DNA from 3 places in the Bacillus tequilensis genome. Region 3 is predicted to be linked to each of the others. Evidence: predicted binding sites of a transcription regulator. Region 3 holds the regulator's gene; each other region holds the start of a gene.
The links. Region 3 encodes LexA, which represses DNA repair genes until DNA is damaged. Its sites were predicted from a motif close to CGAACATATGTTCG; they were not measured.
Positions count from the first base shown of each region.

Region 1 (8,324 bases), 1.6 Mb from region 3:
ATTTCAAGACCTCTGATTTGTCCTCTCATTTTTTCAGAGATCGCAAGACCAGCTGCGTCATCACCCGCACGGTTGATACGAAGACCTGAAGAAAGTTTCTCCATGTTCTTTTGGCTAGCACCGTTGTTTGAGCCTAAACGGTTTAGTGTGTTAAGTGCTGCGATATTGTGGTTAATTCTCATGTGTAACATACCTCCATGTGTATATGTTTTGAAATCAAAGACTTACTTTTCTTTGATTTCTGGCGTATAAGATTCCATTAAAGCTTCTAACTTTATCAGGATAATTTAAACCCCTTATTAGGGCTTTTTTACCTAATATGGAAAACACATTCGCCTTTCAATTCATATATCGACAGCGCTTTGTAAATGTTTAGGCGTTTTTCCAAGGAAATTTTATCCACTAAAAAATGAAATGATGACACAAATGTGAACTTCACCCTCTAGGCTATAAAGAAAAGCTTGCCTGCTAAGCCCAAGGATGGACTTGCTGACAAGCTGAAAACCTCTCTGAATAGAGGATATTAAGATGTAGCTGTTTCTTTCGCTTTCAAGATCGATGTCATGCGTTTTTTGTCACGCTCCATAACAGGCTTCAGATAACGGCCTGTATACGATTCTTCGACTTCGGTGATTTCCTCAGGTGTACCTGACGCGACAATGGTTCCGCCACCTGCTCCGCCTTCAGGCCCCAGATCCACAATATAATCCGCCGTCTTAATGATATCAAGATTATGCTCAATAACGAGCACTGTATCGCCATTGTCCACCAAACGCTGAAGCACGACAAGGAGTCTGGCGATATCGTCGACGTGCAAGCCCGTCGTCGGCTCATCTAAAATGTAGAGGGTGCGCCCCGTTGAGCGTTTGTGCAGCTCCGATGCGAGCTTCACACGCTGCGCTTCTCCGCCTGACAAGGTCGTTGCCGGCTGGCCCAGCGTAATATAACCTAAACCAACATCATAAAGGGTTTGGAGCTTACGCTTGATTTTCGGGATGTTTTCAAAGAAAGAAAGAGCATCTTCAACAGTCATATCAAGCACATCGGAAATGCTTTTTCCTTTGTACGTCACTTCTAACGTTTCCCGGTTATAACGTTTGCCGTGGCATACCTCACACGGAACGTACACGTCAGGAAGGAAATGCATTTCAATTTTAATAATTCCGTCTCCGCGGCAGGCTTCACATCGGCCGCCCTTCACATTAAAGCTGAAACGGCCTTTTTTATAGCCGCGGACCTTCGCTTCATTTGTCTGCGCGAATACATCGCGAATGTCGTCAAACACTCCGGTGTATGTCGCAGGATTGGATCTCGGCGTTCTTCCAATTGGCGCCTGGTCAATGTCTATGACTTTGTCCAAGTGATCCAAGCCTTTTATTTCTTTATGGCTGCCAGGCTTTGCTTTCGCTTTATGAAGCTTTTGCGCCAGCGCCTTGTGTAAAATTTCATTGATCAGGGTACTCTTCCCTGAGCCGGAAACCCCTGTAACTGCTGTGAACGTTCCAAGCGGGAACTTGGCATTCACTTTCTTCAGGTTGTTTTCTGCAGCGCCTTTTATCTCAATGTAACGGCCGTCCGGCTTTCTTCTTTCAGGAGGCAATGGGATGAACTTTTCCCCTGATAAATAGCTTCCTGTCAATGAATCTGGATCTTTCATCACTTCTTCCGGCGTTCCCGCAGACATCACCTGTCCGCCGTGAATGCCGGCTCCCGGGCCTATATCGATTAAATAATCGGCTGCCATCATTGTGTCCTCATCATGTTCGACAACAATCAGCGTGTTTCCAAGGTCTCTCATATTTTTCAAGGCACTGATCAATCGGTCGTTATCACGCTGATGCAGCCCGATTGACGGCTCATCTAAAATATAAAGCACACCGGATAAACGTGAGCCAATTTGCGTTGCCAGCCTGATACGCTGCGCCTCTCCCCCGGACAATGTTCCCGCCGCCCTGCTTAATGTCAGATAATCAAGGCCGACTTTGTCCAAAAAGCTTAAACGCTCCACAATTTCACGCAAGATCAAATTGGCAATCTGCATATCCTTCTCAGAAAGGGTAAGGCCTTTGAAGAAAGTGAGTGCATCAGTTACAGACTGCTCGGTAATTTTTCCGATGTGGCGGCCGTCAATCAGTACGGCAAGCGCTTCTCTCTTTAACCGGTAGCCTTTACATGTTGGACAAGCCTTTTGAGACATATACTGTTCCATTTGCTCACGAATGAAATCAGAGCTTGTCTCCTTATAGCGTCTTTCAATATTGCGCAAGACGCCTTCAAATTGAATGTCGCCTTCTCGTATTTGCCCAAAGTCATTTTCATAACGGAAATAAATCAAATCATCTCCGCTGCCATACAGCACTTTATCCAACTGATCCTTCGGCAGCTCTTTTACCGGCACATCCATATCAATTCCATAGTGGGTGCAGACCGCATGAAGCAGCTGCGGGTAATATTGTGAGCTGATCGGTGTCCAAGGGGCGACCGCATTCTCCTTTAATGATAATTCTTGATTGGGGATGACGAGATCCGCATCCACTTCAAGCTTCATTCCGAGACCGTCACACGTCGGACACGCGCCGAACGGGCTGTTGAACGAAAACAGCCGCGGCTCAAGTTCACCAATTGAAAATCCGCAGTGCGGACAGGCATGATGCTCACTGAACATCAGCTCTTCCTTACCAATGACATCAATCATAACCCGTCCTTCACCTAAGCGAAGCGCTGTTTCCAATGAATCTGACAGACGGGCTGACACGCCTTCTTTCACCACAATCCGGTCAATGACAACCTCAATCGAATGCTTTTTATTCTTTTCTAATTCGATATCATCAGAAAGCTCTGCCATCTCGCCGTCAATTCTGACTCTGACATAACCTTGTTTTCTGATCTGGTCCAGCACCTTGACATGAGCGCCTTTGCGGCCTGAAACAATTGGAGCCAGAACTTGAAGCTTCGTCCGTTCCGGGTATTCCAAAATTCTGTCCACCATCTGCTCAATGGTCTGCGACGTAATCTCAATCCCGTGCTCAGGGCAATGCGGCTTTCCTACTCTCGCATACAAAAGGCGAAGATAATCATAAATCTCAGTTACCGTACCGACAGTTGATCTCGGATTGCGGCTCGTTGTTTTCTGATCGATGCTGATGGCGGGAGACAGTCCCTCAATCGCGTCAACATCCGGCTTATCCATTTGCCCTAAAAACTGGCGGGCATAGGCAGACAGCGACTCGACATACCGTCTCTGCCCTTCTGCATATATAGTGTCAAAGGCAAGGGAGGATTTCCCTGATCCTGACAAACCCGTGACAACGACAAGCTGGTCTCTTGGAATTGTTACATCGATATTTTTCAGGTTATGCGCCCTGGCTCCCTTCACCTCTATCCGATCCATAGCCATTTGCTCATCATCCTTCCGCTTTTAGCTCTAAAAGTAAATCGCGAAGCTCCGCGGCTCTTTCAAAGTCAAGCGCCTTGGCTGCTTCTTTCATTTCGTGTTCCATCTGTTCAACGACCTTCTGACGTTCTTTCTTCGTCATTTTCGACAGCTTCGGCGCGACTTTTGTTTTGTATTCTGCTTTATCTTCAGCAGCTACTGTGGCACGAATCACATCACGAATTTCCTTATTTATTGTTTGCGGCGTAATGCCGTGCTCTTCGTTAAACCGCTCCTGCTGCTCACGGCGGCGTTTTGTTTCATTCATCGCAATTTCCATAGACTTCGTTATTTTATCGGCATACATAATGACGCGTCCTTCAGAATTCCTGGCTGCCCGTCCGATAGTCTGGATCAGCGACCGCTCCGAACGAAGGAAACCTTCCTTATCCGCATCCAAAATCGCGACAAGAGATACTTCAGGAATGTCGAGTCCTTCCCTCAGCAGGTTGATGCCGATAAGCACATCATGCTTGCCAAGGCGAAGGTCGCGAATGATCTCAATCCGTTCAAGCGTTTTAATCTCCGAATGTAGATAGTTTACTTTAATGCCGATTTCCTTCAAATAATCGGTCAGGTCCTCTGACATTTTCTTCGTCAAGGTTGTGACGAGCACCCGTTCATTTCGCTCAATTCTTGCTTGAATTTCGCCGATCAAATCATCAATCTGGCCTTCGATCGGACGCACCTCAATAAGCGGATCAAGAAGACCGGTCGGACGGATGATCTGCTCAACCATTTCATCCGTGTGCTCAATCTCATACGGCCCTGGCGTAGCAGATACATACACGATATTGTGCATATGCTTTTCAAACTCTTCAAAACGGAGCGGACGGTTATCAAGCGCCGATGGAAGACGGAAGCCGTGATCCACGAGCACCTGTTTCCGCGCCTGGTCTCCGTTAAACATGCCGCGCACCTGAGGAATCGTCACATGCGACTCATCCACCACGATCATGAAATCGTCGGGGAAATAATCAAGAAGCGTATACGGCGTTGAACCAGGAGGCCGAAGCGTCAAATGTCTTGAATAGTTCTCAATGCCGGAGCAGAAACCCATTTCCCGCATCATTTCAAGATCATATCTTGTCCGCTGCTCTAAACGCTGCGCTTCAAGCAGCTTGCCATTTTCATGCATGACCTTCAGCTGCTCCTCGAGCTCTTTCTCGATATTTTGAATCGCTTTCTCCATTTTCTCGGCACGCGTTACGAAGTGGGATGCCGGGAAAATCGCGACGTGATCGCGGTCGCCGAGAATTTCTCCTGTCAGGGCATCAACTTCTCGGATCCGTTCGATTTCATCCCCGAAAAACTCAACTCTTATACAATGTTCATCACGAGAGGCCGGGAAGATTTCCACTACATCTCCGCGCACACGAAATGTACCGCGCTGAAAGTCGATATCGTTGCGGGCATATTGGATGTCTACAAGCTTTCTGAGCAGCTCGTTGCGTTCGATTTCCATTTCAGGCCGCAAAGACAAAACCATTTCCCGGTATTCTTCCGGCGAACCGAGGCCATATATACAAGACACACTCGCAATAATAATGACATCTCTCCGTTCAAACAAAGACGATGTTGCGGAGTGCCTCAATTTATCAATTTCATCATTAATACTAGCGTCTTTCTCTATAAATGTATCCGTTTGAGGCACATACGCCTCCGGCTGATAATAATCATAGTAGCTGACAAAATACTCGACAGCGTTGTTCGGAAAAAATTCCTTGAACTCGCTGTAAAGCTGTCCGGCGAGGGTTTTGTTATGGGCAATCACGAGCGTCGGCTTATTGACTTCTTTAATCAAATTGGACACTGTAAATGTTTTGCCCGTTCCTGTCGCACCCAGCAGAGTCTGATGCTTCTTGCCCTCCTGAATCCCTTTTACAAGTTTTTCAATGGCTTTTGGCTGATCTCCCTGGGGCTGATATTTCGAGACTAACTCAAAGCGATCTTTCACAAAATAAGCCTCCGTTTCTTTAACGAAATCTTCCTATAGATATAGTAACACAACGGAAAGCAAAATCACCAAAAATACGAACTAAAGTTCGGTGGTTTTTTATTTCCAGCTGTTTTCGTGTATAAAAAACCTGCTTTCAAACGCAAAAGCAGGAATTCAGTCTTTTATATTCATTATGTCCGATTTATTCTTCTTTTTTCTCAGCAGCTTTTTTAGCCATATACAGTCCGCCGGCCACAAGAGACACAACATCCAACCCTACAATAAAATACGTTTCTGTATAGCCTTTTAAATAGGAGGCAAACAGCAATGCAGCTGTTAGAGCGATCGCCACATAATGATTAAAGGTAACTCTTGTAAATAGCACAACAAGCATAAAAGGGAAAAATAATGCAAAAACGGCTTTTGTAATCAACAAAAACCCTCCTCAGGGATTCTTCATCTGATCTGATTATAGTAAAAAATGAAGAATCGGACAATCATTCAATCGTTCCCTCTTTGTACACCATACCCTTTTTCAGCCTAAATCAATCATCATATCTGCACTTTGGTTCCGGCTGACAGAAAAAAACTAGATAAATAATAGAATAGGTTGATTTAGCAGTTACGAAAGCTCAATAAAAATGGACAGGGGGCGGACGAATATGCAATTCAAGTTCGTTACATCTGTTTTAACAGCAGCCGTACTACCCAGTCTCCTCCTGATGGCATCGCATCCCGCTCCTGCAATCACAGGTTTAGCCGATGAAGTGCTTCCGGATAATCATTATAGATGAAAGCCCCAGACGGCCGCCGATGGAAAAACAAAACAGCCGGCGAGCGTGATCGATCCGCTTCGCTCACTTCTCCAAGCGGAAAAAGCGACGATTTTAAAATTCAGTATGTGGCTCCTGAGAAGACAACCGTTCTCGAAGCAGAAGATCACGGTCACCTCTCAACGATTAAGCCGGGAGAAAGTGTGTATTTGAGACTGAAATCGATGACGGGTGACTACAGGACAACAAGCAAAGCAACAATGATTTCACTTATTCTATTAAAAAAATAAATTGATTACATACATGAGTGCCGCTGCTCTATTTTTGTTTATACATGCCCTCCTCCAAATTCGAGAATAAAAGAAAAATAGGCATACTGCACCAGTCCGACTATATTTTTCGTGATATTCTAACTAACTTAACTATTCATTTTATTTAGGACTTTCTGAGTTTGACAGCATTTTCCTAAAAATCTACAATTGAACGATAGTGTTCACTATCATTTTTTCCGAACACAGGCTCCGTTATAAAAGACTAGAGAGAAAAAATATGAAGGAATGGGGGTTTCAAATATGTATTCTGTTATTTTTCGCCAAGCAGAAGAGTCCAGCCGGCTGGCTGGAGCAAAAGGCATGAATTTGATTAAACTGACTAAACACGGTCTTCCTGTACCAGACGGGTTTATTATTCAGACGAATGCGCTTGCCCGTTTTATGGAGGAAAACCAGCTTCATGAGACTAGCGAAAGCATTGAAAGCGGGATCATTGCCGGAACATTTTCTGATGAACTGAAAGAGGAGCTGACGGATTCCTTTTACAAGCTAAGAGAATCATACCGCTCTGTGGCCGTGCGTTCTTCATCCGCCTCGGAAGATTTAGAAGGCGCTTCCTTCGCGGGCCAATACGAAACCTACTTAAATATCAAAACAGAGGAAGAGTTTTTGGCTAAAGTGAAAGAATGCTGGGGCTCATTTTTTTCAGGCCGAGTCAGCACCTATAAGAAAAAAATGAACAATCAAATCACAGAACCGTTAATGGGCATTGTCGTTCAGGGGCTGATTGATTCAGAAGTGTCAGGTGTTATTTTCAGCCGCAATCCTGTTACCCATGATGATAGAGAGCTATTAATCAGCGCAAGCTATGGTTTAGGGGAAGCTGTCGTCTCTGGAAGCGTCACCCCGGACACATTTATCGTCAATAAATCCTCATTCGAGATTCAGAAAGAAATAGGCACAAAGGAAATCTACATGGAGTCTGCGGCAGAAGGAATTGCTGAAAAAGAAACGAGCGAAGATATGCGCAGGCGTTTTTGCCTTACAGATGAACAAGTGATTGAACTGGCTGAAATCACGAAAAAAACCGAAGAGCTGTACGGATATCCAGTCGATATCGAATTCGGAATCGCTAATCGTCAAGTATACCTTCTGCAAGCCCGCCCGATTACAACCATTGAACAGGACAAAAAAGCGGCAGAAGAAATACGCAGCTTCATGATGACAGACGCCGATATGGAAGATTTCTGGATCAACATGGAGTCAAATATTGAAGGTCCGGTAAGTCCGTTATTTTCATCATTCATTGTACCGGCCATGGAGTACGGCTTAAAGAAAAACATGCAAAAGTTTCCGCTTGGGGCAGTTGCAGAAGAAGTGAAGCTTTATCGCGGGCACATTTATTCCAAAAATCAAGGCGGACATCTGCCTGATGAGAACTGCGGCAAAGAGATTTTTCCGATATTATCGGAGCGTATGTATGACATCATCAAACACACCTACCTTCCATTTTACGAGACGCTGGATCAGCTCGCACAAACTGATCATACTGCTGAAAGCGCACTCGATGCTTTTAGAAAGTTAAAAGCCTTTTATCTCAGGGCTTATGATGAACATTTCAATATTGTTTTCCCGCAAATGCTTCTGACAAACAAATTGCGAGCGATGTACCAGCACATTCAAGGAGAGTCTGAAACCGCTCATTTTTACGAAATGCTGACAGGAAAAATGAACAAATCACTGGAAACTGACCGCTGCCTGTGGCTATACTCCGTTGAAGTTCGGGAAAACCCGAATCTACTGGCGATTTTTGAAAACACCGAGCCGGAACAGCTCCAAGAAAAATTAGAACAAACAGATGAGGGCAGACACTTTCTGAAAAACATTCATGAATTTTTGCAGGATTA
Region 1 covers NZ_CP048852.1:3,429,080-3,437,403, forward strand. Annotated here, with positions in the region: gene hag (flagellin Hag) at 1-182, opposite strand, end outside; gene uvrA (excinuclease ABC subunit UvrA) at 524-3,397, opposite strand; gene uvrB (excinuclease ABC subunit UvrB) at 3,405-5,390, opposite strand; gene G4P54_RS18115 (CsbA family protein) at 5,575-5,805, opposite strand; gene G4P54_RS21505 (hypothetical protein) at 6,035-6,166, shown strand; gene G4P54_RS18120 (hypothetical protein) at 6,163-6,435, shown strand; gene G4P54_RS18125 (PEP/pyruvate-binding domain-containing protein) at 6,718-8,324, shown strand, end outside.
Region 1: the regulator LexA is predicted to act here: its motif matches at 5,468-5,481, upstream of uvrB (excinuclease ABC subunit UvrB).

Region 2 (8,324 bases), 160 kb from region 3:
CGTTCTTCTGTAATCGCTGCAGCTATATGGTTGTCTTTGAAAATACAGACCCCTCCCCCATCAACATATCTGATTTCATCATCATCATTTACAATGCACGCATTTAAACCTACTGTAATCATAATACCCTCCAGTAAATAATAAAATTATCCCTCTGTATAAACTTGGTCATTAGACTCAACCGACTTTAATTTAGATGTTAATGAGATAATCAAAGATATTATCCCCATCAATAATAATATAAAAATAGCAACCCTGATATTATATATACCTACAACTGTAACCATTAAAGACATGCTTAAAGGGTTAGCTGTTTGTTCAATCATTTGAAACGTGGAATTTACTCTAGCAAGATACTCTGTAGGACAGTGCTTTTGAACAAACGTAGCTCGACAAATAGCATACATAGTAGAACCACAACTCATACAAAACAACCCTATAGGGATTAGAACCCATCCAGGCATTAATAATATAAATAACCCTAAAGATATTATGGAATAAGCTAAATTAATTATAAATCCTAAATTTAATTTTTTTAGAATTCTAAACAAAAGCGTAGCTGAAAACATACCGAATCCAGCTGTAGCAGTTATAAAACCTATCTGAGAATCTGTAAAGTGGAGAGAATCTTTTAAATAATAGATTACTATAGTTGTTACTGGAGCAACTGAAAAAGTAATTAGGAATACAGATAAGGAAAAAAACCTTAAAGTTCTAGTTTTAAAGGATATTTTTAATCCTTGTGCAACATCCTGAAAAAAGGTTTTATTAGGCATTTTAATTTTTTTATCTGGGATTCTAACAAGATACAAAAAAAACATCATTATTCCAAATGTGACAGCATCTAATAAAACTAAGTCAATTGGAGCGAGAAAAGTTAATAGTAGTCCTCCTAAAACTGGCCCTGTTAACATTGAGGATGTCCAAACCGTTGTAAATCCTGCATTAGCCTCTATTTTTTGATTAGGGTAAAGTACTGGAATCAATACAAAATTTGAGGACCTTGCAAATAAATCAACCGATTTAATTAAAAAGCCTAGTATAAGTAATACCCAAGCATTCAGTATACCAACGTAGTAAAAACAAACTATTAGGATTGCTAAAAGCGCTTGCAGTATATAAGAAGAAAAAATCACTTTTTTGGGGTTTAATCGATCAACCATAGCTCCAATAAAGGGCCCCAATAAAATTTTTGGCAATTGCACTATAACCGTTAAAACACCCATTAAGGATAACGATTTAGTTAAACTATATATTAATAAAGGTAAAGCAAGATCAAACCATGCATTCCCTAATGAATTAAATAGTGTACCGGTTGCATATGTAGTAAAGCGAGAATTCTTCCAAATAGAATTACTTACTTTATCCATTAAAATCCTCCTTTCGATTGAATAGAAGGAGGCTTCAAAAAAAACCTCCTTCTACACTTACAAGATTAATTTGTGTAATGCCCGTTTTGAGCTCTAATAATTTTCACTTTGCGAATTTTCAACATCCCGCTCACCTCCTTTCAAGTTTTTTATTATCATTTCTTTGCAAAAATCACCCCAAAATTCAAATATTTAAATGCTAAAGAAACTTCTTTAAAACCAGCTTTTCTGAGCATATCGATATTTTCATTAAATGTGTACGGGATCAAAACATTTTCCAATTCCTCTCTCTTTTTTGCTATTTCAATTTGAGAATAATTATTTTGAGTTTTAAATGTATAGTACATATCTATATATCTGCGGGTGAAGAATGAAGAAGTATCAATGAATTTCTCGTATAACACCAAAATTCCATCTTCCTTAAGGTTATTAAAAAGGTTATTTAAAATCTTTTGTCGATTAATTGGTCTAATGAATTGTAAAACCAAGTTCAGAATAAAACATCCCGACTTTTCAAATTCTAAATCATTTGTTATATCACCTTGTATTAAATTTATTTTTTGCAAATTAAGTTTCTTTATTTTTTCTTCTGCTTTTTCAAGCATTGATTTTGAAAGGTCTACTCCTATTAATGGATTTTCCTTTTGAAATTCTGTTAATTTTCTTCTTAGTAGTATTAATGTTGTTCCTGTAGAACAACCTAAATCGTATATAGTGTTATCATTTTTAATATTATCAACTATAAAATCAACTATAAGATTTTGAGTTTCATTGTATAAAGGAACACTACGAGTAACCATGTCATCAAATACATTGCTTACTTCACTATTAAAAGTGAAATCCTCAACTGATTTTTTATGTATATATATTGAATCAGATGGCATATCTATCTTCCTTTTTTAAAACAAAAACTTGGAAATAAGGAATTCGTGAGCATTTTTCAAAAAGTATTGGGTGAGTTTCACTAACCCTACTTATTGGCTGTGGCTCTAGAAGAGACACAATCTTAAAACCCGCATCGCTAAAAGAATTGAAATATGTTTCTGTTGTCCGATGGTAAGTTTTAATAGACTTTATAACTGTTTCACCATTCTTATCTTCCCTTGACTTTTCTATTGAACCTTCATTAAAATAGTCTTTCAAAATAAACTCTTCATAATTCCATTTGCCATTATAGTATTCTTTTCTCCAACCTCCTCCATCCTTAATTGGATGAGGAATAGTAATTATTAATGTTCCCTCATTTTCCAAAAGTGCATTTAATTTCCTGAGAGTATTGTTTATTTCAGGCAAATAATCAAGGATATTATTACATAGAATATAATTAAATTTATCATTAATTTCTATAGATTCAATATTACCTAGTACAGTCTTAACTGACCCTGCATTTATATTGTTTGCTTTTTTATCTAAGACCTTTAACATGTCATTTGAAATATCAACTGCTGTTACTTTTGCTCCCTTGTTAGCAAAATGTAAAGCCTGTTCACCAGTAGCACACCCAATATCAAGTATTTTAGTTTCCCCTTTATTCATTTTCACCAATTTACTCATAGTTTTATCTAACAATATGGAATTAAAAGAATCACTCTCCCGTTCTTCAATATATACTTCATGTAACTGTTTTTCTGAATTTGAAACACTAACAACTGACGGATATTTACATTTTATATCAGAACATAAGCAGTTATTTTTTTTCTCGTATTTTTCTTCGTGTATTTTATAGTTTTCCGAATTAATTAAAAGCCTTTTTCCGCTTGTTTTTGTTTTTAACCCTAAAAGAAACCGAATGACCTCATTAGCTTGTATTGAAGAAACCATTGCGTTTAAAGGACCATAACTAGGAGCTTGGAAACTTTCATTTAAATTTACAGATAGTTCCGCCTTGTTGTCAGAAAATTGATAAAGATCGCCTTTATCTTTATAGCACTCGTAACATGCCGTTTCACCAGGTATAACTAAAGGCCCTATTGCACCATATGTCTCTATATAACCAGCGTTACTATAACTAAACCCATATTTTAATGCAGCATTGTTAATCCATTCATGAATAAAGAAAGGAGAATCAGCAGACAAAACAACAAAATCACATTCACTAAAATGATTATCAAACAATTCTTCTCCAGATATAGACTCACAAACAGGAATTAACTCAATCTCAGAATTAAGTAATTGAAGTTGCTTTTTCGCTGACTCAACTTTAGATTGACCAACTTGGTTTTCTTTATAGAGATACTGTCTTGTTAAATTTGATATTTCTATAGTATCTCCATCTGAAAAAATCAACTTGCCAACACCTGCTGCAGCTAAATTCATAGCCACATTAGACCCGATGCCCCCCATACCGACTAAGCCAACAGTCTTTTCTGCTAAAATTTTTTGAGCATCTCCTGCATTCGTATCAATCATTTCATAATACAAGCTGTGTCGAGAATACCTATTATTTGGATCATAATTTGATTTTACAATGATTTCATTTTCCATCAGATCATTTAAAAGTAAATTTATTTCTTTTGATGAAAGATTTGTATTTTCTGAAAGATATACTTCTGCTTCCTTAATTGTTTTTTTTGAAGAAAAAAATCTAAGGACATCAGACAAGTATTCTGGAGCATCTTCAATGACTAATGCATGAGGAGGCATTGAGCCAATTGCTATATTGTTTTGTAACTTATGTATACGGCTATAAACTTTCAATTGATAATAATCTTCCAAAAAAACCATTCCTTTCTATATTAATCGTTTATTCCATTAAATAAAATATTCTGATAACTTTGTTTAGGTTTTATTTTACATTATTTTCTCTTTTTTTACAATAAAAAAATAAAAAAAGACATAAAAATCAATTTTTATGTCCACCTGTTAGCCCTGCTCTGTGAAGCGCAGTTCCTGCAGATGTATAAGAAACTGCTCTAAGAATCGCTTGAGAGCCATATTTGTTTCTAATTCCATCCATAGCGAATCCAAGTTTCCTTCTTTTTTCATTATTCACTTCAAATAAACTCAGCTGCTGATTAACATCATCCTCTATATTTGATAACGTAACTGAGATACTTCTCACTGTTTTCCCCGAGTAAAACTTATTAAAGGGCATCAAGCATCATTTATAAATATCCATCGTGATATTTGTGGGAAGATCAATTGTTTTGGATCGATGAAATCCACCGCCAAACTCATCCTTACTGTACCCAATTCCTAGGCTTATTGTTCGACCAACTTTATTATGCGTACGTGCCCTTCTTGCTACTTCCTCACAAATCTCCAAAAGAACAGCCTTAATCTCTTCTCTCCTTGTATAATCCCTCAGTAAAATCTGACTCTTACCAAAACTATTCTGACCCTGCATCAACGGAGCACCAATTTCCGATAAATCAATTCCATGTGCATGATAATACAACTGGTTTCCAATTATTCCGAACTTCTTTTCAAGCAGCTCTAAAGGAAATTTAGCTAACTGACCTACAGTTGATATCCCCATTCGATTTAGGTTTCTTTCCATCCTCCCTCCTATTCCCCACATTTTAGACAACGGGTGAACCTTCCAGAGTTTATTTGGCACATCTTCATATCTCCAACGTGCAATACCACTTTTCATTTTCTTACTCTCTAGGTCAAGTGCAAGCTTACTGAGCAACATATTATCTCCGATGCCTACTGTGCACATCAAACCAAATTCTCTCCACATGCTGCTTTGTATTGCTTTGGCCATTTCTTCAGGATCTTCTTTTCCTGCATCTAAAAAAGATTCATCAATTGAATAGGTATGAACACTTTTTTTCAGGAACATACCTGTAAAACAGCTTTGTTAATCTCAGTCGAAACTCTGATGAAAAGCTTCATTTGTGGATTTACAATGTGTATTCTTGGATATTCAGGTATCTCAAAAAGTCTCGATCCTGTTTTGATTCCAAAATCTTTTTTAAGTGCAGGAGATGCAGCTAATACTACACTTCCCTGTCTCTCCGTATTCCCTACAACAGCTAGATAACATGTTAAAGGGTTAAGCCCCATTGTTGCAGCCGATACAGAAGCATAAAACGATTTCATATCGACACAAAGTATATTCTTACGTGGAAATTGTGAGTAATCAATCATTGTATGTAACTCCTATGATGTTATTCATGTTGATATAAACTGTATTGTCGTTCTGGTCTTTTACGTGAAGCTTTTGTTGTTCAAAATTAATGTAGTGAACTCTAGCGGTGACATTTTCAACGAATCCATTGTTAAAAAGTTTGAATCGCAATTCTTTGTTAAATTCAAGTGTCTCAGAGACGAGTAGATCCATCTCTTCAATTTGTTGATCATTCAAGGATGGCTTTTCAATTTTTGATACATCAACCAAATCTTGTTTAAGCTGTGTTAAATGTTCTGGAAGCATCATTGATGTCCATTTGATTGTCCCTCGATCTCTAAGCATATCGACTCACTCCTTTATCGATTTAATATTAACAGAACAAATGTTCTTTATCCAAGATAAATCAGAACAAAAATTCGATGTAATTGTTGGAAATGACTATTCATCAAATATCCACTGTTCTTTATGACCTGTTAGGCGAGACTGGAGTTTCAACTCCATTGAACTCCCTCCATAGGCATGGGAGCGAAAAGAAATCCGCAGGAAAAAGTAAACACACAGCCGCATCTTTCCTGGCGGCTGTGTGTCTTTATTTGTCTTTATCGGTTCCGGATTTCTCCTGTTCTTCATTCGGTAGCTGGACGGAAAGCGTCATGCCTGGTCCCTGCTTCGTTATAAAACTGCGGCACCTCTCTTTGAATGGCTTTAATGGAGACCAGAATATTATTTGTCACGACTGATGTCTTACTGGCAAACGGAATAATGGCATTCTCTTTTATTTCCACAAAAATGCTGATATCGATCACGGTATTGTTGATGATGTGCAAAAGAGAAAGGAAAACTTGGTTGCAAAAAGTCTTCTGGCTTTATTATGCGAAAAAACTTAAAAGTGGGGTTGAATGATTACTTTATCTTGATATGATCAATATCCTGAACGTTATTCACAGAAATAATTATAGTTAGACTAAGCTCATAAAGTGTTGCTTCATACCTAGCGGGGCTAATCTGTACAATTCCGCTTTCTGCAAACTTGTATTTTACACTTTGGCTTAATTGGTGCTCGAAATTCAATAAAATGCTTTTTAGTTTATTAAAGGAGTTGAAATTTCTATTCTCCCTAACTTTAAAAAATTCTGAGATTGCAACAATGAAACTTTGATGCTGAGGAGTCAAATAGTCATCATGAAAAATACCATTAGGTACGAAAAGATAGTCTATATTAGTAAAATCATTGTATATTTCATTCATTGTAAAATGCAAATTCCAAAGGCTAATTTGTTTATGATCATACGCGTGGCTTAAACTTCCTTGAGTATTGAACACAAATCTAAAGGCATCATTCTGTGAATCAATTTTATGGAAATCTTGAATAACCTTTTTTTGTGCAGGGCTAATTAAAAAACTAAGATTATTTGGAACTAGAATGCTCTCTAGTTCATCTAATAAACGTATTAAATTGTGAGTCTTTGTATAAGTGATGGGGAGACGAAAAAAAATTTGAAATCTAAGTATATTTTCTTTTAACACTAACTCTAAATAGTGTCTATAATTAAAAATAATAGGATAAACCAAACTGTCTGAATAATATTTAGCAAGTTTAATGGACATATGTGCAGCTTGAAAGAAACCTTCTTTATATCCGTAGTAGTATGATTCTCCGTCCCAACCAATCACAGCATTATAATCTGGATAATTGTAATTTGGACAGAATGTTTCGAAACTAGTATTATTTTTTCTAGTGAATTTATTAAATTGCCCACCAGGATTGTAGATGGGAATTTCGTCTGAGGATTTATCCCTGTTAAGAAATTTTTTCATTTCGTTTATTTGATCATTGTTAATCATAAGAATCTCCTTTTGCTCAAAACTTGTTTTGATATTGAATAGATGTTACTAATTTTTTCTAATTTTGTCCAACCATTTTGATTAGAATAAAAGAAGAATTTTATTTAAAAGTCATCTGTTTAGTGGAAAAATAGTCCACAAAACAGTAACATTGAATGATAAACATCGAAAAAGGAGATGGCCATGAAGCTAGTTGGATTAGAAATTCTTCATCAGAATATGAAAGAAAACAATTTAGAACGTGTGAAGTTTGATTTTAGAAAAAACGGAAAACTTTTTAAAGCGATATTCTTAGCTGATATTGAACCATATAAACTTTTAATTGGTGTACGTTCTGAATTGTTTTGCCTTTCCATGTCCGTAAGTACTGATTATGATATAAAAACTTCCATTTCCAGAGACCATTACAAGGCTTTAGTTGAGATTTTAGGGCTACAGTACGATCCGAATAATCCTTTTAAACCAAAGTACTTTTTCGAAGAATTAAATACTCAGATTCCTGAAAGGATTAATGTTAATTCAAGAGTTGCAATTCACGAAATAGCTGAATTGAATCCTGCTTATGAAGATAGAGAGAAGATTTATTTCAAAGGGTGGAAGGATAATAATATCAAAGGTGAAAAAGTGAGAAACCTGCAAAAAACTAGAGAGTGTTTAGGTGAAGAAGCCTACCAAATGTGTAAAGAACATAATATTAGCAGTGTTTGGACGAAGCATAAGACAGAATCAAAAGAATTTCATTTGCCTGACGTTGTAATTCAAACAACGAATAGGGGGGATGACTGAGGTTATTGACGATATCTAATGATTGAAAAGGAATCTAATATAGCCACTTTTATAATACAAAAAGACGCATCCATAAGGATACGCCTGTTTAGTTTACATGCCTATATGCTTCCCAGATGTACTTTGTATTTAATTTATTCCCTCTTTGATTTCTGTCTGAGCCTATTATAAACCCAATTTCGTTTATACTTCCGTATGTAGAGTTTCCCCCAACCAGGGATAATTCTATTTCATTTACACGATAC
Region 2 covers NZ_CP048852.1:1,720,512-1,728,835, reverse strand. Annotated here, with positions in the region: gene G4P54_RS09155 (carbamoyltransferase C-terminal domain-containing protein) at 1-122, opposite strand, end outside; gene G4P54_RS09150 (MFS transporter) at 147-1,370, opposite strand; gene cmoA (carboxy-S-adenosyl-L-methionine synthase CmoA) at 1,526-2,254, opposite strand; gene G4P54_RS09140 (ThiF family adenylyltransferase) at 2,244-4,085, opposite strand; partial or broken gene G4P54_RS21470 (Y-family DNA polymerase) at 4,213-5,465, opposite strand; gene G4P54_RS09120 (YolD-like family protein) at 5,458-5,790, opposite strand; partial or broken gene G4P54_RS09115 (sporulation protein YunB) at 6,038-6,266, opposite strand; gene G4P54_RS09110 (hypothetical protein) at 6,352-7,293, opposite strand; gene G4P54_RS09105 (DUF6037 family protein) at 7,477-8,079, shown strand; partial or broken gene G4P54_RS21560 (DUF7361 domain-containing protein) at 8,168-8,324, opposite strand, start outside.
Region 2: the regulator LexA is predicted to act here: its motif matches at 5,854-5,867, upstream of G4P54_RS09120 (YolD-like family protein).

Region 3 (8,324 bases):
TTCTCTATATCATAATCTTTACGTATTATTTCGCTTGATTATTCATGGCTTTCATCATTTGATTAATTTTCTTTTGAGAAGGTTTCATTCCCATTTGCATCATCATCATGCGTAACATTTGTTCATTAATAGGCGGATTCTTTTTAAGATAGCTCATCATATATTTACGAGCAATAAAAAACCCGAGTGCAACACCTATGAGCAATGCAACAACGCCCACTAGGATGCCAACCCATAAAGTCATTTTATTTCCTCCTTCATGTTGTCTAGTTTAAAGTGTACTAAACCAAAAGCTATTATACAACATTTACATCTCTTTTTCTTCGGTTTTAGACAAAATTTCTTTCTTTCACGGGATTTAGCCATCCATATCTCTTCGAATTGAAGTCCATTGCCAGAAAGCAAGGGCTGACTTTTCTCAACACTTCAAAGAAAATCGTTTCTGCCTCGTAATCCCCCGAAGCCACAATCTCTATCATGTGCTCCTTCATCATAAACGTCGCGTGGCCTTTTGCTTTCGGCAAAGCTAATCTATAAATATAATCCAGCTGTCTGTAATCTGCATTGTTTAAATTCATTCTTAACCGCTGATGCATATGTAAAATCGGGATTGGCTGTGTAATATATTGAATCTGTTTTTCTGTCATTTCATACTGCTGCTTTGTCAGGCTTGTCCAATGATAGTCTTGAAACAGCTCAAACATAATCGATTCCCGCCCGAAATAGTGATTGGCAAACTCCTCTTTTATCAGGTACGTATAGTAATGACGTTCCATCTTTTCATCCCCTTTTTCAGCAGCATTTCATTTGCTCTCTATTATACAAAAGTAGAAAAAAAAGATTTGTCTATTACTGTTAACCAGCCAATACTATTTTTGTCGGATAAACAAGAAAAAGAGGATGATTTGACTCATCCTCTTTAAAAGACTTTTATTTATTGAGTAATGCTTTCACTCGGTTCACTACGTTCGGAACTGAGAAGCCGTATTCATTGATGACGGTTTCGCCAGGAGCTGATGCACCGAACCGGTCTATACCAAGCACGTCTCCTTCAAGTCCCGTGTATTTGCCCCATCCAAAAGATGCACCCATTTCAATCGCAAGCCGTTTTTTCACGTCTGCAGGAAGGACAGCGTTTTTGTATTCATCAGATTGTTTATCGAAACGATCCATTGATGGCATGCTGACAACGGAAACATCGATATTTTCTTTTGCTAATTCAGCCTGCGCATCAACGGCAAGACCTACTTCTGAGCCAGAAGCGATGAGGAGAGCATCAGGTGTTTCGTTTTTAGATTTAGAAACGACATATGCACCCTTTTCTACCCCTGCCAATGCTTCTTCAGCTGTTTGGTCGATCGTAGGAAGATTTTGGCGTGTCAATACTAATGCCGTTGGCTGATCAGTACTTTGCACTGCAAGCTTCCATGCTGCTGCTGTCTCATTGCCGTCTGCAGGACGGATTAAGGAAAGATTAGGCATCGCGCGGAGTGAAGCGAGCTGTTCAACAGGTTCGTGTGTCGGGCCGTCTTCACCTACCGCAATGCTGTCATGTGTGAAGACATATGTGACAGGAAGACCCATTAACGCTGCAAGACGAATCGCCGGACGCAGATAATCAGAGAAGACAAAGAAAGTCCCGCCGAATACACGAAGTCCGCCATGAAGCGCCATACCGTTTAAGGCTGCACCCATCGCAAATTCACGAACTCCAAACCAGAAGTTTTTGCCTGAGTAATCAACCGCTGTAAAATCACCGGCATTTTTAATTGTCGTTTTGTTAGATCCCGCTAAGTCAGCAGATCCTCCGACAAAGAAAGGAATTTTTTTCGCAAGTCCATTAAGAACTTCACCGGAAGATGCACGGGATGCCAGGCTGCTTCCTTTTTCATATACAGGAACCTCTTGATCCCAGTCCTTCGGAAGCTCTCCTTTGATTGCCAGCTCAAGCTGTTCAGCAAGTTCAGGATAAATTTCTTTATATTTAGCGAATTGGGCATTCCATTCCTGTTCCTTTTTCTCGCCAGATTCTTTAACCTCTGCTGCGAAATGCTCATATACTTCAGACGGAACGTAGAAATCTTCTTCATACGTCCACGCGTAAGCTTCTTTTGTTAATTTGCTTTCCTCTTTACCAAGCGGCGCGCCGTGAACACCGGATGTACCGGCACGGTTAGGTGATCCGAATCCAATTGTCGTTTTCACTTCAATTAATGTAGGTTTCTTTTCATTTTGGCGTGCTTTTTCGATTGCCGCTGTTAATTCTTTAATGTTGTTTCCATCCTCAACATAGAGAACTTCCCAGTTCATTGCTTCAAAGCGCTGTTTTACGTTTTCAGAGAATGAACGGTCGAGATCTCCGTCGAGTGAGATGTCATTAGAATCGTATAAAACGATCAGACGTCCAAGCTGGAGATGGCCTGCAAGTGAAGCGGCTTCAGAAGAAATCCCTTCCATTAAGTCACCATCACCGCAAATGCTGTATGTATAATGATCGACTACGTTAAATGAATCGCGGTTGTAAGTTTCCGCTAAATGGCGTTCAGCAATAGCCATACCGACCGCCATAGCAATCCCTTGGCCGAGCGGACCTGTTGTTGCATCTACACCGGCAGTATGTCCGAATTCCGGATGTCCAGGTGTTTTGCTGCCCCACTGGCGGAATCCCTTAAGATCTTCAATACTAAGATCAAACCCGCTTAAATGAAGCATGCTGTATAAAAGTGCTGATCCGTGTCCGGCGGATAAAACAAAACGATCACGGTTAAACCAGCCAGGGTTTGCCGGACTTACGTTCATAAATTTTGTCCACAGCGTGTATGCCATAGGAGCGGTCCCCATTGGCATCCCAGGGTGACCAGAGTTTGCTTTTTCAATAGCGTCTATTGACAGTGTGCGAATGGTAGCAACTGATTTTTTTTCAATTGTATCCATAAAAATCCCCTTCCTTATGTGTTGTACCCTTACATCATAAATGTCTGACGACTTTTTCTCAACTGTTTCAGCTTAAATTTGAGAGAAACTTGTTGAATCTTGTCACATGAGAGATTTGCTTATAGTATATACAAAAGAGGAATACGATATTGCCGTATTCCTCTTATATTAGTTAAGTTTATTATTTCTTTTTTCTCTTTTTAGCTTTTCCGGTGTTACATCATTGCCTTCCGGGTCAATGATTTTCACACTCTTTAACGTGTTTTTCATAGAAGAACGAAAACCTTTCAGGTACTCTTGACGGAGCTGCTGCTGTTCGGCTTTTTCTTCATCTGTTATAACGCCAACTTTGGCTTTGGCAGCAAGTTCATTAATTCTGGCAATTTTTGCGTTTGAAATCATGTTAAACTCCTTTATGCATTTTGTCTATATAGTACTAGATCAAACCGAGTTTTACAACTGATTCACTGTGCTGTCTCTTCATTCTCTATGTATTCCTGAAACCGCCGATGGACTGTCGCTTTAGAGACATCGTAGCCAAATCCTCTTAGCGTAGCCGCGATTTCTGCAAACGTCAGTTTATTCGCTCTGAGGCGGACGATCTCTGAAATGGGAACTTCAATTCTTTCTTTTCCACTGTTTTCATGTTGGTTTTTTAGGTTTTTTTGCGGTTTAAAACCGTTTTTCACTGCCCGTTTCATTCCCCGCTTGATTTTCATGTTGTGAATTTTCCGCTGATACTCTTCCACAATGCTGACGATCTCCAGCACCATCGAGTCAGCCTCCGATAACTCCAGTTCACCTCTGTGAGCCGTTGTATAAACTTTCACACCCTCTCTGTAAATACAATGAAGCAGTGCGATTTTTGCGTTTCCCCGCCCGAGCCTTGTCTCATCCTGAACCAAAATAACATCAATTCCAGCATTCTTGATCTCATCAAGCAGTTCAAATACACCATCCCGATCCATCTCATATCCGCTGGCTTTTTCAGAAATCACTTTGACCACTTCCATTCCGTTCTCCTCTGCAATGGCCGTAAGCTCCTCCTCCTGCCGCTTTAATGATGTTTCCTGCTGTTCTTTATTTGTACTTACGCGGGCATAAATGAGTGCTTTCATTTATTCTATCTTTCCTCTCTATCTTACAGTTGCCAATTCATATGCATCCTGATGTTTCTTTTCCAACGGAATTACTAACTCATCTCCCGGCTGGATATCAGACGTCTGAAGATGATTTTTATCAGCTATCCATTCAATAAAATCACTTTTGTTTATCTTTTTTGTATCTGCTACCTGATCAGCAATTGACCAAAGTGTGTCGCCCTGCTGGACTTCTATTTTAACATACTGATTAAGCTCCTGGCCGCTGCTTGTATATGACAGCAATAGGATAACCGCGCTCAAAATCACTGTGAACAGACCGACAAAAATAATAGATTCTTTATTCATGATCATAACCTCCGACAGGAATGTTTGTTCGCTTTTTATAGTTTCAGTATATACGAACAAACGTTTCTGTCAATTATTTTTTCGAACCTATGTTTGTACTGAAAGGAAAATCATGCTATAATCTTCTTAAAATCGACGTTTTGAGGTGCGAAAAATGACGAAGCTATCAAAAAGGCAACTTGATATCCTCAGTTTTATTAAAGCAGAGGTTAAATCAAAAGGATATCCGCCTTCCGTGAGAGAAATCGGAGAGGCTGTCGGGCTTGCGTCCAGTTCAACTGTCCACGGCCATTTGGCCCGTTTGGAAACAAAAGGGCTGATCAGACGGGATCCGACAAAACCCAGAGCAATAGAAATACTTGATGAAGAAGTAGACATTCCGCAAAGCCAGGTCGTTAATGTACCGGTCATCGGGAAAGTCACTGCGGGTTCTCCTATTACAGCAGTAGAAAATATCGAAGAATATTTTCCGCTCCCTGACCGTATGGTTCCCCCGGACGAGCATGTGTTTATGCTGGAGATTATGGGAGACAGTATGATTGACGCCGGTATTCTCGATAAGGATTATGTCATCGTTAAACAGCAAAATACTGCTAACAACGGGGAAATAGTAGTTGCGATGACAGAAGATGATGAAGCTACGGTAAAACGTTTCTATAAAGAGGATACCCACATTCGTTTACAGCCAGAAAACCCAACGATGGAACCTATCATTTTGCAAAATGTCAGCATTCTAGGCAAGGTGATTGGCGTTTTCAGAACGGTCCATTAACCTACTGATCTATTATTATGAAATAACCCCCTCTTCCTTTACGGAGAGGGGGTTTATTGTTCAAAAAAGCAGACTTGCCCTGATTTTTAAGAGCGAGCCTGAATAGGAGGAAAAAGAACATCATGTTTACACCATAATTATCCACCAAACAATTGTTGAAGTCAAGAAAATTTCTTTCCTTTAGGAAACTTTTATCAGAATGCTATCTGTTTAAATAATTAGACGACATCTTCTTAAAAACGTTTCATTCTTTTAGGGCGTGGAATGTTTAGGCTTAAAGTTGATTTAAGGAGCGTGAAAATTCTATTGTAATGAAAATTTAGTACATAGTATAGTTAGTTTATTCCACTCTGAAAAAAGCTCACTCTCCTTTATCATTGAAAGCTTAACAGACGTCAATATTTTCACTTTAGCACCCGTCAGTGCTTTGATTTTAGTTCCAGACTTTATTCTAAATGACATCATAAAATCGTTAATACGCGTGAAGGATCATGCTATAACTTTGCTCATTCATAAAAATCCATATGCGTTTTTTCCTGTTTATAATAACGGAGCCTGTCTTGAAGGGTCCCGGTATGAAATTCAAATTTATGGCCGTCAGGGTCGGTAAAATAAATCGATTTGCAATCACGATCATCTCGTTCCCTGCCAGGCAGAATATTGACATGAAGCCTTTTTAATTTTTCTGACATTTCCTCAAACTCATCATCCTGAATAGTAAAAGCAATATGGGTATAGGACGCCTTGATGTCATTTCTCGGAATATCAGGTTCTTCATTAAGCGCAAGCCAGATGCCATTTAAATCAAAATACGCTGTCGTTCTACCCTTTACCAGAAGCTTGACATCAAACACGTTTTGATAAAAATCAATCGATGTATCCAGCTGAGAAACTGAAAATAACAAGTGATTGATCCCTTTTATCTTCACAAATCATTCCCCCTTGAAAGCTGATCATCCTTATGTACGGCTTTTTTTCAAAAAAGTTTCGTGCAGCCAGCAAAAATACAAGTATAAACAAAATTGGATTGTTCAAAATAATGACTGTAACAGCGATGTCCTTTATGGATTCAATCCTACTTATGGTTATAATTTGTTTACTGCCAACGGTTTTCCTCAAAAATACAATTTAGGTGGTCAAATGAAACATATCATTGCTCTCGCTTCAAAGATTGCTTTCACACTTGCTCTTTTATATGTGATTTTGGATAGAGTTTATCACGCTCCCTTTTTAAGTGTGATGTTTATTGCACTTTTCTTAGGTTTTGTGTCATACCTGTCCGGGGACATGCTCGTCCTGCCGAGAACAAACAATATTACAGCTTCCTTAGCTGACTTTGGACTTTCATTCGTTATTCTTTGGGTTTTTGTTTTAGCCCAAACAAGGAATGATTTCCCACCGTTTGCAGCCGCTCTTCTTTCCGCTGCCTGTCTTACTGTTTTCGAATATTTTTTTCATCGGTATTTGCTGAAAAATGTGCTGGATGAAACCTTTCGAAATGAACTATCAGCCAGAGATAACACGCTGCAGTATCAAACTGAAGCCGCAGACGAGCTGTTTCCTGACGTGACGAATGAGAATGATAAGGAATAGGAGGCAATAAGCCTGCCTCCTATTTTTCAGTAGTTACTTTTCAGAAAGCGGGATATCACTTCAGTAAAATCATAAAACCTCTCATTTTGAGTAACAGATCTGCTTTTTAAAGAAAAAACGCCGAACAAAGATCTTCTAAATCCTGTGCTCATTTCTAATTGGATACTCAGACCTGTTTTTGATTGATTTGCGATGTTATTCGGGCTTACGCCAGCATGCGGGTGATCCGTACTGAGCAATATAGCAGGTAAACCGGCATGTTGCAGTTTTTCAACTAAATCTGCCGCTCTTACGCGATCTGTACCGCCTACTTCGATCTGCTGATCTTTGTCTGCATACCCGTGCAATGAAATAACATATTCATGACTTCCCGTCATCTTCAGGGCCTGAGGCTCATCAAATTGTGTGCTTGTAATATGCAGCACTGCATTTCCTGACGATTGTAAGCCTTCAAATAAATACATCGAGTACTCTTTGCTAAGTTCTCTCGCAATTTCACTGGTTCCGCCTTCAATACCTCCTCCGTGAATCGCTAAAATGAGAACTGGGCTTCCCGTTTCTTTTGTAACAATGCCGTAATCGGAAGGGTCTTCAATGTTTCTTAATTCTTCAAAATTCTGATATACATCTTCAGCATATATTGAAGAAATCGGAGTGAATACCATAAAAACAAACAAAAATTTCACAATTTTAAGAGTTGTTAGGAAATGTTTGGCTATGTTACAATCAACATGCTTCAAGGAATGGAGCAAACGGCGGAGCAGGGATACTTTGGCCGGTTTCATCTACTCCGCCTCTAAGTCCAAATAAACAGGATGTTGGTTTCTTTGAGGCTTTAGCACGAATTCTCTCGTCCTCCTTATTAAATTTTTGTTAAATTCACAATATTATATACCATTAGCCCGGGCGCTGTTCTTCTCATTTTTAATTTATGAAAAGGTAAGGCACCTCCTTTTTCCAATTCCCATATTAAACAAAATAAAAACGCACTTGCCTTTTTAGGCCCGTGCATTTTTATTTTCTTCTCATTCTTCGTTTTTTTGCTTTATTCAGTTTCATGATGTTTTTTTCAATTTTTCTTATTTTTCGCCTTTGCGGGATTGTTTTCATTTCATGATATACGGCCATAAATCCTCTTATTGTCATTGCTGCGATGTAAAGAGCTCGCTGTTTGATCATCCTGTCTGCCCGGCCATGATCACCCGCTTCTTTTTCCAGTCTTTCCATCACAGCTTTATCAAACAGCTGATCGACATACACTTGTTTCATCCCCACTGCAAACCCTGCAGCCAGCCAGAGAATCAGAAAACAACTCATATAAAACATCATTTATCGTTCCTTTCCGGTGGTGTTTTGTATTGCTTGCTCCGCCACCTCATCACTGCACCTTCCTATATATGAATAGAGGACATATGGAACAATCTAGCGCTTGGAACCACACATTCCAGTCAGTAAGTATTGATATCAAGTTATCCATCCGTCAATTTCCTTCATTCGAACAGAATTATTTTTCTTTATATCCATTTTTTCAATAAAAAAAGCATGATGTATCTTTCGGGACTGACCCCCGTTTTTGA
Region 3 covers NZ_CP048852.1:1,876,553-1,884,876, reverse strand. Annotated here, with positions in the region: gene G4P54_RS10240 (YneF family protein) at 26-244, opposite strand; gene sirA (sporulation inhibitor of replication protein SirA) at 330-776, opposite strand; gene tkt (transketolase) at 931-2,934, opposite strand; gene G4P54_RS10225 (DUF896 domain-containing protein) at 3,103-3,336, opposite strand; gene G4P54_RS10220 (YneB family resolvase-like protein) at 3,399-4,052, opposite strand; gene yneA (cell division suppressor protein YneA) at 4,071-4,388, opposite strand; gene lexA (transcriptional repressor LexA) at 4,537-5,154, shown strand; gene fosM (FosM family fosfomycin resistance protein) at 5,661-6,083, opposite strand; gene G4P54_RS10200 (YndM family protein) at 6,295-6,747, shown strand; gene G4P54_RS10195 (gamma-polyglutamate hydrolase PghL) at 6,774-7,532, opposite strand; gene G4P54_RS10190 (hypothetical protein) at 7,762-8,076, opposite strand.